Regions from separate parts of the Oenococcus kitaharae DSM 17330 genome, predicted to be linked through region 4. Evidence: predicted binding sites of a transcription regulator. Region 4 holds the regulator's gene; each other region holds the start of a gene.
The links. The regulator Rex, encoded in region 4, represses fermentation and respiration genes when NADH is low (regulators of the CRP and FNR family bind a similar motif). The targets are predictions, from matches to a motif close to TTGTGAANTANTTCACAA.
Positions count from the first base shown of each region.

Region 1 (3,154 bases), 600 kb from region 4:
CGTTTCATCATCAGTAATAACCGAGAAAGGCGTCACTTCAGAACCAGTTCCGGAAGTCGTTGGAATCGCAACCAACTGTGTCAGATTCTGATGTTCGAATTTAACGATTCGCTTGCGAATATCCATGAATTTCTGCTGCAGGCCCTTAAACAAGTCTTTAATTGCATCATTGTCGTCCAGAAAATCGTCCTGACCTGATTGCTGTGCATATTCATACAGAAAACGTGAAATTTTAGCAACATCCAAAGGTGATCCGCCGCCTAGCGCAATAACTGTATCGGGCTGGAATTCCTGCATCTGCTTGGCAATCTGAACGGCCTGGCTCAAATAGGGATCAGCCTGTACAGAACTGTAAATGCTGGTCTTGACTTGATCGTTTCTCAAGGCAAACTGTTCTAAGACGCGATCGACAAAACCGTACTTGACCATCGAATGTCCTGTCACGATAAAGGCACGATCAACTTTTGGCAATTCCTGCAGATAAGTGATGGCGTTTCTCTCGTAGTAAATGTCCTTTGGCAGACGTACCCATTGTGGCCGGTTACGACGGCGTGCAACAGTTTTAATGTTCAGCAAATCATAAGTAGACAAGTTATGCGACAACGAATTCTTCCCCCAAGATCCTGTTCCTAACGTCAGGCTAGGACGCAATGCATCTGTATAAATATCGCCAACACCGCCAATCGAATCGGGCTGATTGACAAGAATCCGAGAAACATTGATAGCGTCCGCATATTCTTTAACAAAAGGATCGTCTTGTGTACCAATTTGGATCGCCGCATTATGGCCGGCACCTTGGTAAGCCAATAAACGCTGAACAACTTTAATACCTTCTTGACGGTCCTGAACTTTATAGATTGAAAGCAAGGGACTCAATTTTTCGGAAGAAAGTTTCTCGCCAATGTTGTTTTGATCAAGTTCGAACAAAAGGACATCTTTGCCTTCTGGCAGGTTAATACCGGATTTTTCAGCAATCCAGCGACCACTCATACCGGCAACCGGGCCGTTAACACCGTGCTTATCATTGAAAACAAAGTCAGCGACTTTTTTATAGTCATTTTTTGGAACGAGATAAGCACCTTTTTGCTGCATCAGTTCCATAAACTCATCGTAAACAGATGCTTCAATCACGGCTGAGTTCTCTGTGGCACAAATCATACCGTTATCAAAACGCTTGGACAAAAGCAGGTCCTCAACGGCGCGGCGGACACGAGCGGTATGGTCGATAAATATGGCACCATTACCAGCTCCGACACCCATTGACGGATTGCCTGATGTGAGAGCCGCGTGTACCATAGCAGGACCACCTGTGGCCAAAATAGAAGCAATACCAGGGTTCCGCATTAAAGCAGTCGTATTTTCTAACGAAGGTGTTTCAATCCATTGAATAAAATTCTTAGGTGCACCCGCCTTGCGAGCTGCTTGATAAACAATTTCGGCAGCAGCCACCGAAGATGTTTGCGCTTGAGGGTGAAAGGCAAAAATAATTGTGTTACGTGTTTTAGCTGTCAGCAAGGACTTAAAAATAGTCGTCGAAGTTGGATTGGTTGTCGGCACGATTCCGGCAAGAATGCCAAGGGGTGCGGCCAAATTGACCTTTCCGGTAACGGGATCCTCGTCAATGACACCGACCGTTTTATCATTTTTAATCGCATTGTAAACAGATTCGGATGCGAAACGATTCTTTGTATCCTTATCCTCGACAATGCCACGGCCAGTCTCGTTATAGGCAAAATGTGCCAGTTCCAAAGAATGCTCTGAGCCGGCCAAGGCCATAGCCGCGACAATCTGGTCGACTTGTTTTTGTGTATAAGATGAAAATTCCAGTAAAGCCTCTTTGGACTTATCAACAAGCTCTTGAATGTACTGCGCAGCCAAATCCTTTTTAGCCTGAATTTCTTCTAGAGTCAGCTGTTTCTTAGTGATTTTTTTAGTTTCAACTGCCATCAGTTCTCCTTTTGTAATAAGCCCGATCTCATAAACAACTTTGTGAACTTATTAACATTATTAGTGTAAAACTTCACAACTATAATGTCAAGCAAAAAGATAATAAAAAAACGCCCGAAGACGTTTTTCTTTATTTCATCAAATTTTGAACATCACGCGCAATTTCCAGCTCCTCATTGGTTGGAATCAGAAAAGCCGTAATCGAGGAATCGGGTTGTGTAATCGCTGTCTGAACCCCATGCTGATCATTAGCTTTTTCATCCAATTTGACACCAAGAAAAGCCAATTTTTCCAAAATCATCTTTCGAATCGGCACAGAATTCTCACCAATACCGGCTGTAAAGACCAAAGCATCAACACCCTGAAGCTCGAAATAGTATTGTGCAATATAATTAACAACACGATTAACGAACATATTAACAGCTAATCGAGCATGTTCATTAGTATCATAAACATCGAGCAAATCGCGCATATCGCTAGATAAAGTAGAAATACCAAGCAAGCCGGACTTATGATTCAGAATATCCAGCATCTGCTGATCAGACAGCCCTTCTTTGCCTTTCACATAATTAACCAGCGATACATCGACATCCCCTGACCGCGTCGCCATAATTAATCCAGCTAACGGAGAGAATCCCATCGAGGTGTCCAAGGATTTTCCGTCTTTGATCGCTGTAACTGATGCGCCGGCGCCAAGATGCATGGTAATCAGCTTCAAACTTTCAAGCGGTTTGTGCAGCATTTGAGCGGCCTGCTCGGCCACATATTTATGTGAAGTACCATGTGCCCCGTATTTGCGAACACCATACTTCGTGTAATACTCATATGGAACTGCGTATAAATAGTTTTCCTTAGGCATCGTCTGATGGAAAGCCGTATCAAAAACGGCTACTTCGACAGCATTAGGAATAATTTTAGAAAAAGCTTTAATTCCCAATGCATTGGCTGGGTTATGCAACGGCGCGTAGGCTGCCAAACGTTCAATTTTCTTCAGGACTTCATCATCAATAAGGACTGACTTGTTGAACCATTCGCCACCGGCCACAATACGGTGGCCAATTCCTTTAATCTCATCAAAATCCTTCACAATACCCAAATCTTTAAATTGAGCAAGCGTAAAGTTAATCGCCTCTTCATGGTTTGAAAAAGCATGACGGGACTTATGTTTTTCCCCTTGGAATTTAATTGATACATTATCATCTTGGCT
Region 1 is NZ_CM001398.1:1,154,379-1,157,532, reverse strand. Features, by position in the region: gene adhE (bifunctional acetaldehyde-CoA/alcohol dehydrogenase) at 1-1,947, opposite strand, end outside; gene OKIT_RS05815 (acetate/propionate family kinase) at 2,078-3,154, opposite strand, start outside.
Region 1: adhE (bifunctional acetaldehyde-CoA/alcohol dehydrogenase) is a predicted target of Rex. The motif match lies at 1,988-2,005, and genes of this name have one in related genera.

Region 2 (3,154 bases), 810 kb from region 4:
TGCTGACTTTGATTGATTATATTTTTTCACTGCTGTCTTTAATTCCTAAATTCATCACAATTCAAACACGGATTCTACGGATTTTGCTGACAGGCTCGTCAATCGCCTTCGGGTTAGTCGGTGTTTTTCAAAATAATCGCGCCATCGATTGGCTGCATCAGCTGCATTGGTGGACATCCAATCTGCTTGTTGTATTTATTCTACTGATAATTATTGGTATTCGCTGGTTGCTGCCAGGTATTACAAAAGAATTTCTGCTAACAGCCTATGGTTTTGCCGGCTTGCTAGCCTTATCGGAAATCTTGTTTCAGTGGGTTCATTACCTGTCGCTAACGGCTTTTGAAATCATTTCATTTGGGCTAGCTTTTGGCTGGTTAATTTTACTAATGCAGAATTTAAATAACCTCTACCTGGAAAACGCCGAAATCTTCACGATTGAAATAAAATAAAAAGCTCTGGCAAGAAATCACCAGAGCTTTTTTAATCATTCTTTTTAGATTTACATATGAGTAAAATCAAAGACTTTACGTCCGGTAATTTTACCTTCTTTCATCTCTTCAATCACATCATTAATATCTTTCAAATCAACTTTTTCAACGATTGGTGTGACTTTGCCTTCAGCGCCAAACTGGAAGGCTTCTTTCAAATCTGCACGTGTGCCAACCAAAGAACCGCGAACTTCAATACCATCTAAGACTGTCTTAGCAATATTCAAAGCCATATCGCCTTGAGGTAATGCAACGGCAACTAGTTTGCCCAATGGGCGAAGAACGTTAACAGCTTGAGAGAAGGCTGCATCATTGACAGCCGTTACTTGGGCATTATGAACACCACCAGTTAATTTGTTAACTTTAGCAACGACATCTTCAGTTTTGCGATTAACAATAATATCGGCACCGTTTTCTTTAGCGGCTTCCAATTTATCAGGGTTGCCATCAATAGCAACAACATGTGCACCGAAAACATTGTGTGCATACTGAACAGCCAAGTTACCAAGTCCGCCAGCACCATGGACTGATACCCACTGGCCAGGCTTCGTCTCACCGACTTTCAATGCTTTATACATCGTGACACCGGCACACGTGATGGAAGAAGCAGCCGCTGGATCCAAATCGGATGGCACCTTCACGGCATATTTTGCGTTCACAACAACTTGTTGAGCCATCGCACCATCAACAGTATAGCCAGAATTTCTTACCTTACGGCAGAACGTCTCATTGCCTGAAACACAATAATCACACACACCACAAGCATCATAGAACCAAGCAATTGAAACACGGTCACCGACTTTCAAATACTGATCCGCACCTTCACCAAGTTTAGAAACAATACCGACACCTTCATGACCGATAACACGGCGCCAACTGCCGTTGCGCGTTCCCATGGTATTAGGATCACCAAAATCTCCACTTGCACAATGCAAATCCGTGTGGCATAAACCACAGTATTCAACATCGACCAAAGCATCACCAAAAGCCAGTTTACGAGGCTCCCAGTCATCTACTAAATCAACAAATCCATCATTTTTTTCTCGAACAAGAGCTGCTTTCATTTTTGTCTCCGACCTCTTTTTTAGGTAGTTTATTTCGATTTTTGTATTAGTTTGTACAAAAATTTACAAACTCAATATAGCATACATTTGTGAAAATAAAAACATTGTGAAAACTGCAAATAAAAAGGCCGCCTCATTTTAAGGTCTGACCTTCCAGTGCTTGTTTAACCAATGACCAACGAGCCATGAAAATCGGCTTCGCTTGTGTGGCCCGATTAGCCGGCGATGTTGAAGGCAAATAAATTGCTTCTTGACCGATTGCTGGCGCTACTAATCGATTGAAGAGTTCTGTTGACTTCTTGCCTTCGGTAAAAATCGTTTGAATTTGTGAGCTTGCTAATAAATTTGAAAAATCATTTGCAACGGGATTTTTAATTGTTGCATCCTGGGAACCGATAATATCGGCTTCTGCGAGCGTCTGCCAAATAGCAATATGATTCCTTAAAGCAAAATTGCGACGCGATTCTATAGTCTTATCAGCTTCTTTTTGATCGAGGACTTTAGCTAAAGTCTGCCAAAAAATGTTTTGCGGACTGCCATAATAAAAACCGAAAGATAAAGATTTGGGTGATGGCAGCGACCCAAGTAGGAGAACTTTAGAGTGTTCGTCATAAAGTGGCGGCCATGGATGAACAACGTGCTGATAATCAGGCTTGTGTTGTTTCATTTGTGCTGCTTGAACCCGTTTCAAAAGCAACTCCCTGACGTGTTAGGTAATTTGCGAGAACTTTGGCATTATTTTCATGGTTTTCTCTAGATGCATACAGCAAAATACTGTCTGGATGATCCTTCAAAGTCTGTAGAAATTCGGCTGTGGCTGGATTGCTGGATAATTCTGTCAAATAGATTGCACGAAAAGCCATTTCATCCAAATCTCCATCATGATATTTCTGCCGCAAATCTTCAGAAGGCGCAATATCTTTCGCCCAAAGATCAATTGCGGCCTTCTCTTTGCTGACGCCGCGAGGCCAAAGCCCATCAATTAAAACCCGATACCCTTTTGATTCAGATCCGTAAATTCTCTCAAATTTGATCATATACTCCTTATTCTAGCTTGCAAATTTTTTTTGGCTAATCATTTATCAGACCAATTAAGGTTGCCAAAAACATTAAAAAGAAAGTCCAATCAAGATTAACATGTATTGCTCGTAACGCATGAAATAAAGAAAGATTTACTTAAAATTAAAAACACTGCTTGAAAAAGGCTGTTCCAACTAATCGCTCGTTTTCAAGTTCTCTTTGAGATGTTGCCGGCTTTTATGTCTAATAAATTCGACTAATAAAATTTCCTTCAACCGTTTGGCTCATCCCATTGTCACATTATGACGGGCCTGGCCTGTATCGGGAATCCGATCCAAAATAGCCATGTCGGCGTCCGAAAGTTGGAAATCAAGTGTAGCATTGGATTTGGCATGCTCAGCCTTCGTTGCACGCGGCAAAGGCAGAATATCTTTTTGAAGCACATATTTAAGGGCAATTTGCGGGACAGAAACCTGATATTTATCAGCAATTTTCTGAATCTCGTCTTGTGTTGCCAGACCTCCAGTCGCCAGCGGTGAATAGGCCTCGACTTGGATACCGAGTGATTTCGTAAAGGCCGTA
Region 2 is NZ_CM001398.1:949,096-952,249, reverse strand. Features, by position in the region: gene OKIT_RS04695 (AbrB/MazE/SpoVT family DNA-binding domain-containing protein) at 1-449, shown strand, start outside; gene adhP (alcohol dehydrogenase AdhP) at 500-1,552, opposite strand; gene OKIT_RS04685 (DNA-deoxyinosine glycosylase) at 1,686-2,219, opposite strand; gene OKIT_RS04680 (DUF488 domain-containing protein) at 2,200-2,589, opposite strand; gene OKIT_RS04675 (aldo/keto reductase) at 2,857-3,154, opposite strand, start outside.
Region 2: adhP (alcohol dehydrogenase AdhP) is a predicted target of Rex. The motif match lies at 1,604-1,621, and genes of this name have one in related genera.

Region 3 (3,154 bases), 760 kb from region 4:
TTGACCGAATCATCAAGGCTTTAGATCAAGTTCGTCAAATTGCTGATAAAAAACAAGCAACTGTCGCTCAAGTCATGATCGCTTGGTACATGGCCGATCCCGATGTCAGTGTTGTGATCCCCGGTGCCCGCAAGGCCGAGCAAGTCAAAAGCAACGCTGCTGCTTTGTCAATTGATATCAGCGACAAGGAATTCAAGACAATCGATCAGCTGTTTGCCGGATTTTAAAAAATCAGCTCAGCAGATGAAAGACCGTCCATAATTAGTGGACGGTTTTATTTTTTGGACTTCTCTAAGACAAATGTGCTCGCTATGCACAACAAGTAGTGAACACATTCATCTTTTTAAATCTTTTTAACGCTTTAATTTATCAGTTTTCAGATAAAAGAATCCTAGCAGAATCAAGATGACAGGCCACACGAAGACAACTTGGCCTTGTGGCAAAAAGCTAAAGTAGTGATGCAGGGCTAGAGCCAAAAATAATAATACACCAATGGCAAGAAGCGAGTAGCTGCGGTAAGACCGCAATTTTTGCATTAATGAGGTATCCTGTGTCCTATTGCTGACATAAATAGTCAAAGCGAGTATTAAAATAAAAACGATGTTAAAAGAATCATCCGTCATGATTGGTCTCCTTCAATAATAAAGACATGATTTTTTTATAATACACTTTCTTGGTTCAATACATCCATAAAATAAAAACCGTCCATAATTAGTGGACGGTTTTTCTATATATTGATGCAGCAACATTATTGAGCTGTGTAGCCGCCATCAACTGTAAATTCAGAACCAGTCGCAAATTTGGCTTCTTCAGAACCCAGATAAACAGCCAACCAGCCGATATCATCCGGGACACCAATATGTCCCATCGGCGTCTTGGTGCGATCGCTCATAGCTGCTTCAGCGCCAGGCATATTGTCCACCAAAGGTGTCTTAATATAACCCGGATGGATTGTATTCACACGTAGGTTATAATCATTTTTCGCGCAATACAAAGCAGCTGATTTACTCATAATCCGCAAAGCACCCTTCGTCGCATTATAGGCGAACAAATCAGGATCACCGATCAAACCTTCAATACTCGAAACATTCAAAATAACTGCATCCCCGCTTTTAGGGTGCTTCATATTAATCACGCCATAATGCGTACCAAGGTAGACACCGTCCAGATTGACTGCCATGGTCTGGCGCCACTGTGCATAATCTGTGTTTTCAACGTTTCCAGGAACGCCAATACCAGCATTGTTTACCAGAATATCTACCTTACCAAATTCGGCAATTGTGTCGGCAAATAATTTCTTCCAGCCTTCTTCATCAGAAGCATCATGCACCACGAACTTAGCATTAGCCGAATTATCCAAGGAAGCTAAAGCCTTCTCGCCAACAGCTTGCCTGCGGCCGGTAAAGACCACTTTGGCACCTTCCTTCAAATACAAGTCAACAATCGATAAGCCGATGCCTAGCGTTCCGCCAGTCACAATCGCGACTTTGTCTTTCAAACGATCTGTCATATTAAATACCTCCGTATCCACAAAATATTTTACTCGGACTTTGTTACAAAGTAAACAATGTGAAATTTGACTAATTTTGTCACAATTCGCATGACGTCAGATGCATACAGATGCTTTAGGGTTTTAACAAATTCAGTTTCATCAAAGATGCTTGAATCGTCGGATCCTGTAACGGTCCGTTAGCAGCAATTTCGCCATCGGCCATGACTAAAATCTGATCGGCAAAGGTAAATAAGGCCTCATTGTAGTGATGCGTAATGACGGTCCAGCCTGAATCCAGCTGCATGAGCATCTCTTCAATCGCCTGTGCTGTATGCGGGTCCAATCCGCTAGCAGGTTCGTCGAAAAGAAGATAGTCAAAATGACCCAACAGCGTTCGGGCAATAAATAAACGTTTAGCTTCACCACCGGATAATTCGTGTCCAGAACTAGATAACTGTTTGGCGAAGGCTTCGCCATTGGCATAATTGCTTAATTGAGCTTGCGCTAGGGCTGATTGAAGCTGACTCTTTGAAAATTTTTGCCTGAATAGACTGAGATTATCTTGAAAACTGGCCGAGAAAATTGCACCACTTTGTTCAGCGACACCTAAGCGAGCACGCAGACTTGCCAGATCAATATTTTTTTGGTCATGGCCATTAATCAGAATTTTACCTGTATAGCCGTTTTTATCCAGCAAAGGCAGATTCATGAAGCTTGTCTTGCCGGAACCCGTCTTGCCGACAATCAAGTAATGCTTGTCAGTCTCAAATTTGAAATTAATGTGACGAAGAATTGTCTGATCCTTCTTTGTATAAACAATATCTTGATAGGCGATTGACTTTAATTTATTAATTGTTTGACCGACTGGATTTTTTTGCTGCAAGGCTAAATTAGCTTGAATCTTTTTGGCTGCTTCTTGACCTCCCACATAGTCAGCCATGAGCCCCGATGCCGACTGCAGCGGTTCAGCGATAAAAATCATCAACTGCGAAAAAGCCACTAACTGACCCAATGAGATTGATTTATTCATGACGAAATAAATCCCGCCAACCCAAGTACCGAGATAGAGAAAATTATCAAGCAGCTGCGATAAACTGCCAATTAGTTTTCGATTTTTCTGATCTTTATTTTGTTTGGTCAACCAATCTTGATTCTGGCGGTCAAAAAGATGACGCATAATGCGATCGACATTAAAAAGCTGAATCGTTCTTAAGCCATCTAAGATATTCCGCAAAATCTGTGTGTATTTTTCCGAGGAAGCAAGGACATCTTTTTTCGAAGCTTTCAACAATTTTTGATTTAAAAGCGGAATAAATAGGCCGGGCAAGCACAACACCAGGACGACCAAACAGAGCATGGGCTGGATAAAAAGTGAAATGACCATGGCAATGATAAATTGACACAGTTCAGCATAGATGGACACAGTTGCACGCAAATAATCGTCTTGCAGCACAGCCATATTATTAGTTAATTGATTAAAAGAACTGGATTTATTGTCATCACGACTTGAAGCCAGCGCTTGCTGCTCAGATAAATATTTGTGCATAAGACTAGCTCTGACAGCAGCAGCGGTCAAATTCAACCATTTCTCCCTGAAATAAGAACTAAAAAAATAAAAGAGTGCATCGACAACGATATAAGCCAATACCAGCAGAACCAATA
Region 3 is NZ_CM001398.1:683,321-686,474, reverse strand. Features, by position in the region: gene OKIT_RS03430 (aldo/keto reductase) at 1-227, shown strand, start outside; gene OKIT_RS03425 (hypothetical protein) at 354-623, opposite strand; gene OKIT_RS03420 (NADP-dependent (R)-specific alcohol dehydrogenase) at 749-1,510, opposite strand; gene OKIT_RS03415 (ABC transporter transmembrane domain-containing protein) at 1,626-3,154, opposite strand, start outside.
Region 3: OKIT_RS03420 (NADP-dependent (R)-specific alcohol dehydrogenase) is a predicted target of Rex. The motif match lies at 1,551-1,568, and genes of this name have one in related genera.

Region 4 (3,154 bases):
GTCTCTTCATTTGCAGCCGAAATCGAAGCAATTTGCTGAATAGAAGAAGAGTCTTTAACTTCATGAGATTCCTTTTTCAAAGCATCGACAGCGGCGGCAGTGGCTTTTTCAATACCAGCACGAATGCCGACAGGATTAGCACCAGCCGTCACGTTCTTCAAGCCTTCGTTAACGATTGCTTGTGTCAAAACAGTCGCAGTTGTCGTACCATCACCGGCAACATCATTAGTCTTAGAAGCGGCTTCAGTCACGAGCTTGGCACCCATATTTTCGTAATGGTCGTCTAATTCGATGGCTTTGGCAATTGTGACACCATCATTTGTAATCGTTGGTGTACCGTAATTCTGCTCCAAAACAACATTGCGTCCTTTAGGACCAATCGTTGTCTTAACAGCATTTGCCAACTTGTCAATTCCTGCCTGCATACGTGTGCGGGCATCTTCAGAAAAACGTACTTCTTTAGCCATGAATTACAAAACCCCCAGAATATCTTTTTCGTGAACGATGAGATAATCTTCTCCATCGATCGTAACTTGTGAACCGGCGTATTTATCAAACATTACTTTGTCGCCGACTTTGACAGACTTAGGAGCTTCAGTATCCCCAATTCCCGTTTCAGAAACTGCCACAACAGAACCTGTAACTGGTTTTTCTTTGGCGTTGTTTGCAATTAAAATCCCACCAACCTTTTCTTCTTCGGGCTGGTCAATACTAAGAACAATTCGATCACCTAATGGTTTAATCATGAATTTAAAAACCTCCTTTAATTTGTTCCGCGTAAAATTATAACGCAATTGGTCAAAAAAGGTCAAACTTTTTGACAAATCCTGACTATTTTAGAAAATAATAAAAAAACGCTTTATTTAGCGCTTTTAATGTTCTTAAAATTATCCACAAAATAGATCAAAGTCTGCATACCGGTCGTCAAATCGACATTCTGCACACGGACACTGGATGGTACCGTAATCCGAATCGGTGAGAAGTTCAAAATTCCCTTGATACCAGCTGCAACTAATTGATCGGTCACTTCTTGAGCTGCTTTTTCCGGCACTGTCAGAATAGCGATCGTAATATTGTTGGCATGCAGCCGTTCTGCCAATTCTTTAACATGATAAACTGGAACCGATTTTCCCATTTCGTTTACCAGCTTGATCGAGCGCTTATCATCGTCAGCATCAAAGCCCATGACGATTTCAATATTGCTGGTATGACTGAAATTATTTTTCATCAAAGCCTGGCCTAGATTTCCAACACCAACCACGGCCACTTTGTTCAGCTTATCTTGCGACAATACCTTACTAAAGAAGCTTAAGAGCGCGCTGACATCGTAACCGAATCCGCGTTTGCCCAAAGCGCCAAAATAAGAGAAGTCGCGGCGAACTGTAGCTGCATCGAACTTAATCGCCTCAGAAATTTCGCTTGAATTGATCCGCTTGATACCAGCATCATTCAATGTGGATAAATAATAATAATAAATCGGCAAACGTTGTGCAGTCGCCCGCGGTATTTGATTTTCAGAAGTCATATCCTTTAAAGTCCCCCAGAACCATTTCTATTACATTGTAAACGAACTAGATAAAAAAATCACAAAAAATGTGAAATAATCACATTCTCGAAAAATTCAGAGATGGATCCGTATTCAAATCCAGCCCTGAAAAACGGCCGGCTTTAAAATTCAGATATGCGGCTGCACCAATCATCGCCGCATTATCACCTGCCAGTGAAATCGGCGCCTCTGTCAGTTTCAAATGATAGGTCTGGGCCAGATGCTCAATCGCTGTGCGCAAAGCTAGATTTGCCGCAACACCACCACCTAGAAGAAGCTGCACGGGTTGAAACACTTGAATTGCGGCTTCGGTTTTTTCAATAATCGCTTCCACAACCGCTTTTTGAAAACTCGCCGCAACATCATTTTTATTAATCTGCTCGGAAAGCTGATCAGCATGATGCACATAATTTAAAACAGACGACTTCAAGCCGGAAAAAGAAAAATCAAAGGTGTTTTCCGTGTGTGCGATCGGAAAATGAATGTTGGCTTGCCCCTTTGCTGCCATTTCCTGCATTTCTTTGCCGGCAGGATAATTCAGCCCGAGAATGCGGCCCACTTTATCAAAAGCCTCGCCGGCGGCATCATCTAGAGTTGTGCCGATAATTTGAAAAGAGTTTTCCTTTGCCATCCAAAGCAATTCGGTATGTCCGCCAGAAACCATCACAGCCATGGCTGGATAACTGGTCGGCTGGACAAAATTAGCTGCGCTGATATGCCCTGCTAAGTGATTAACAGCAATAAAGGGCAGGCCGTGAACCATCGCAAACGTTTTACCGGCCATTAAGCCAATCAATAAAGAACCAACCAGCCCAGGGCCGTATGTCGCAGCCACTGCCGATAGTTGTGCAGCCGGATCAGTCACGGATGCCTCCTGCAGGGCTTCTTTTGTCACACGGTTGATCCACTCCAAATGGTGCCTGCTGGCGACCTCCGGAACAATCCCGCCAAAGCGTTGATGACTGGCAATTTGCGTTGCCACAATATTACTGAGAATTTCGTGACCGTTTTTTACAACTGCTGCACTGGTCTCATCCGCCGAAGACTCAAAGGCCAAAATTAAATTATCTTGTTTTGCTGTCAAAACAGCCACTCCATTTCTATTGCATCTTCGTGATCATCATTATAGTAACCAATCAATTCCGATTTTTTCTTAAAACCAATTTTTTCATATAAACGGCGTGCATGTGCGTTAGACCGGCGTACTTCCAGCGTGAGGCGCTGCAAATGATTTAGTTGGGCGATTTTCCCAGCATAGTTCAGCAAGTAACTGCCTAACCCTTTGCTTTGCCATATTGGCAGCACAGCAATATTTGTAATATGCAAGTCCTTGCTGTTGCGGCGATATGTCAATCCAATAAATGCAATCGCCTGTCCCTCGACACTGGCCGAAAGATATAAATTGTGCCGGCCGTAAGCAATCTCAGTCACAAAAGCCAATTGATTCCAGGGAGCTAGTCCAGTATAAACAGCTTCCTCAATAGCAACAAGTTTTTTGCTGTCCTCTAGGTCCGCCTGTCGAATCAACACTTTTTTTCCGGCAATCGAAATCTCATGCTCAGTAAATCCTTCGATTTTTTTAGACTTCAGAAACATATTTGGCGTAGT
Region 4 is NZ_CM001398.1:1,754,984-1,758,137, forward strand. Features, by position in the region: gene groL (chaperonin GroEL) at 1-467, opposite strand, end outside; gene OKIT_RS08835 (GroES family chaperonin) at 471-746, opposite strand; gene OKIT_RS08840 (redox-sensing transcriptional repressor Rex) at 860-1,525, opposite strand; gene tsaD (tRNA (adenosine(37)-N6)-threonylcarbamoyltransferase complex transferase subunit TsaD) at 1,605-2,630, opposite strand; gene rimI (ribosomal protein S18-alanine N-acetyltransferase) at 2,627-3,142, opposite strand; gene tsaB (tRNA (adenosine(37)-N6)-threonylcarbamoyltransferase complex dimerization subunit type 1 TsaB) at 3,126-3,154, opposite strand, start outside.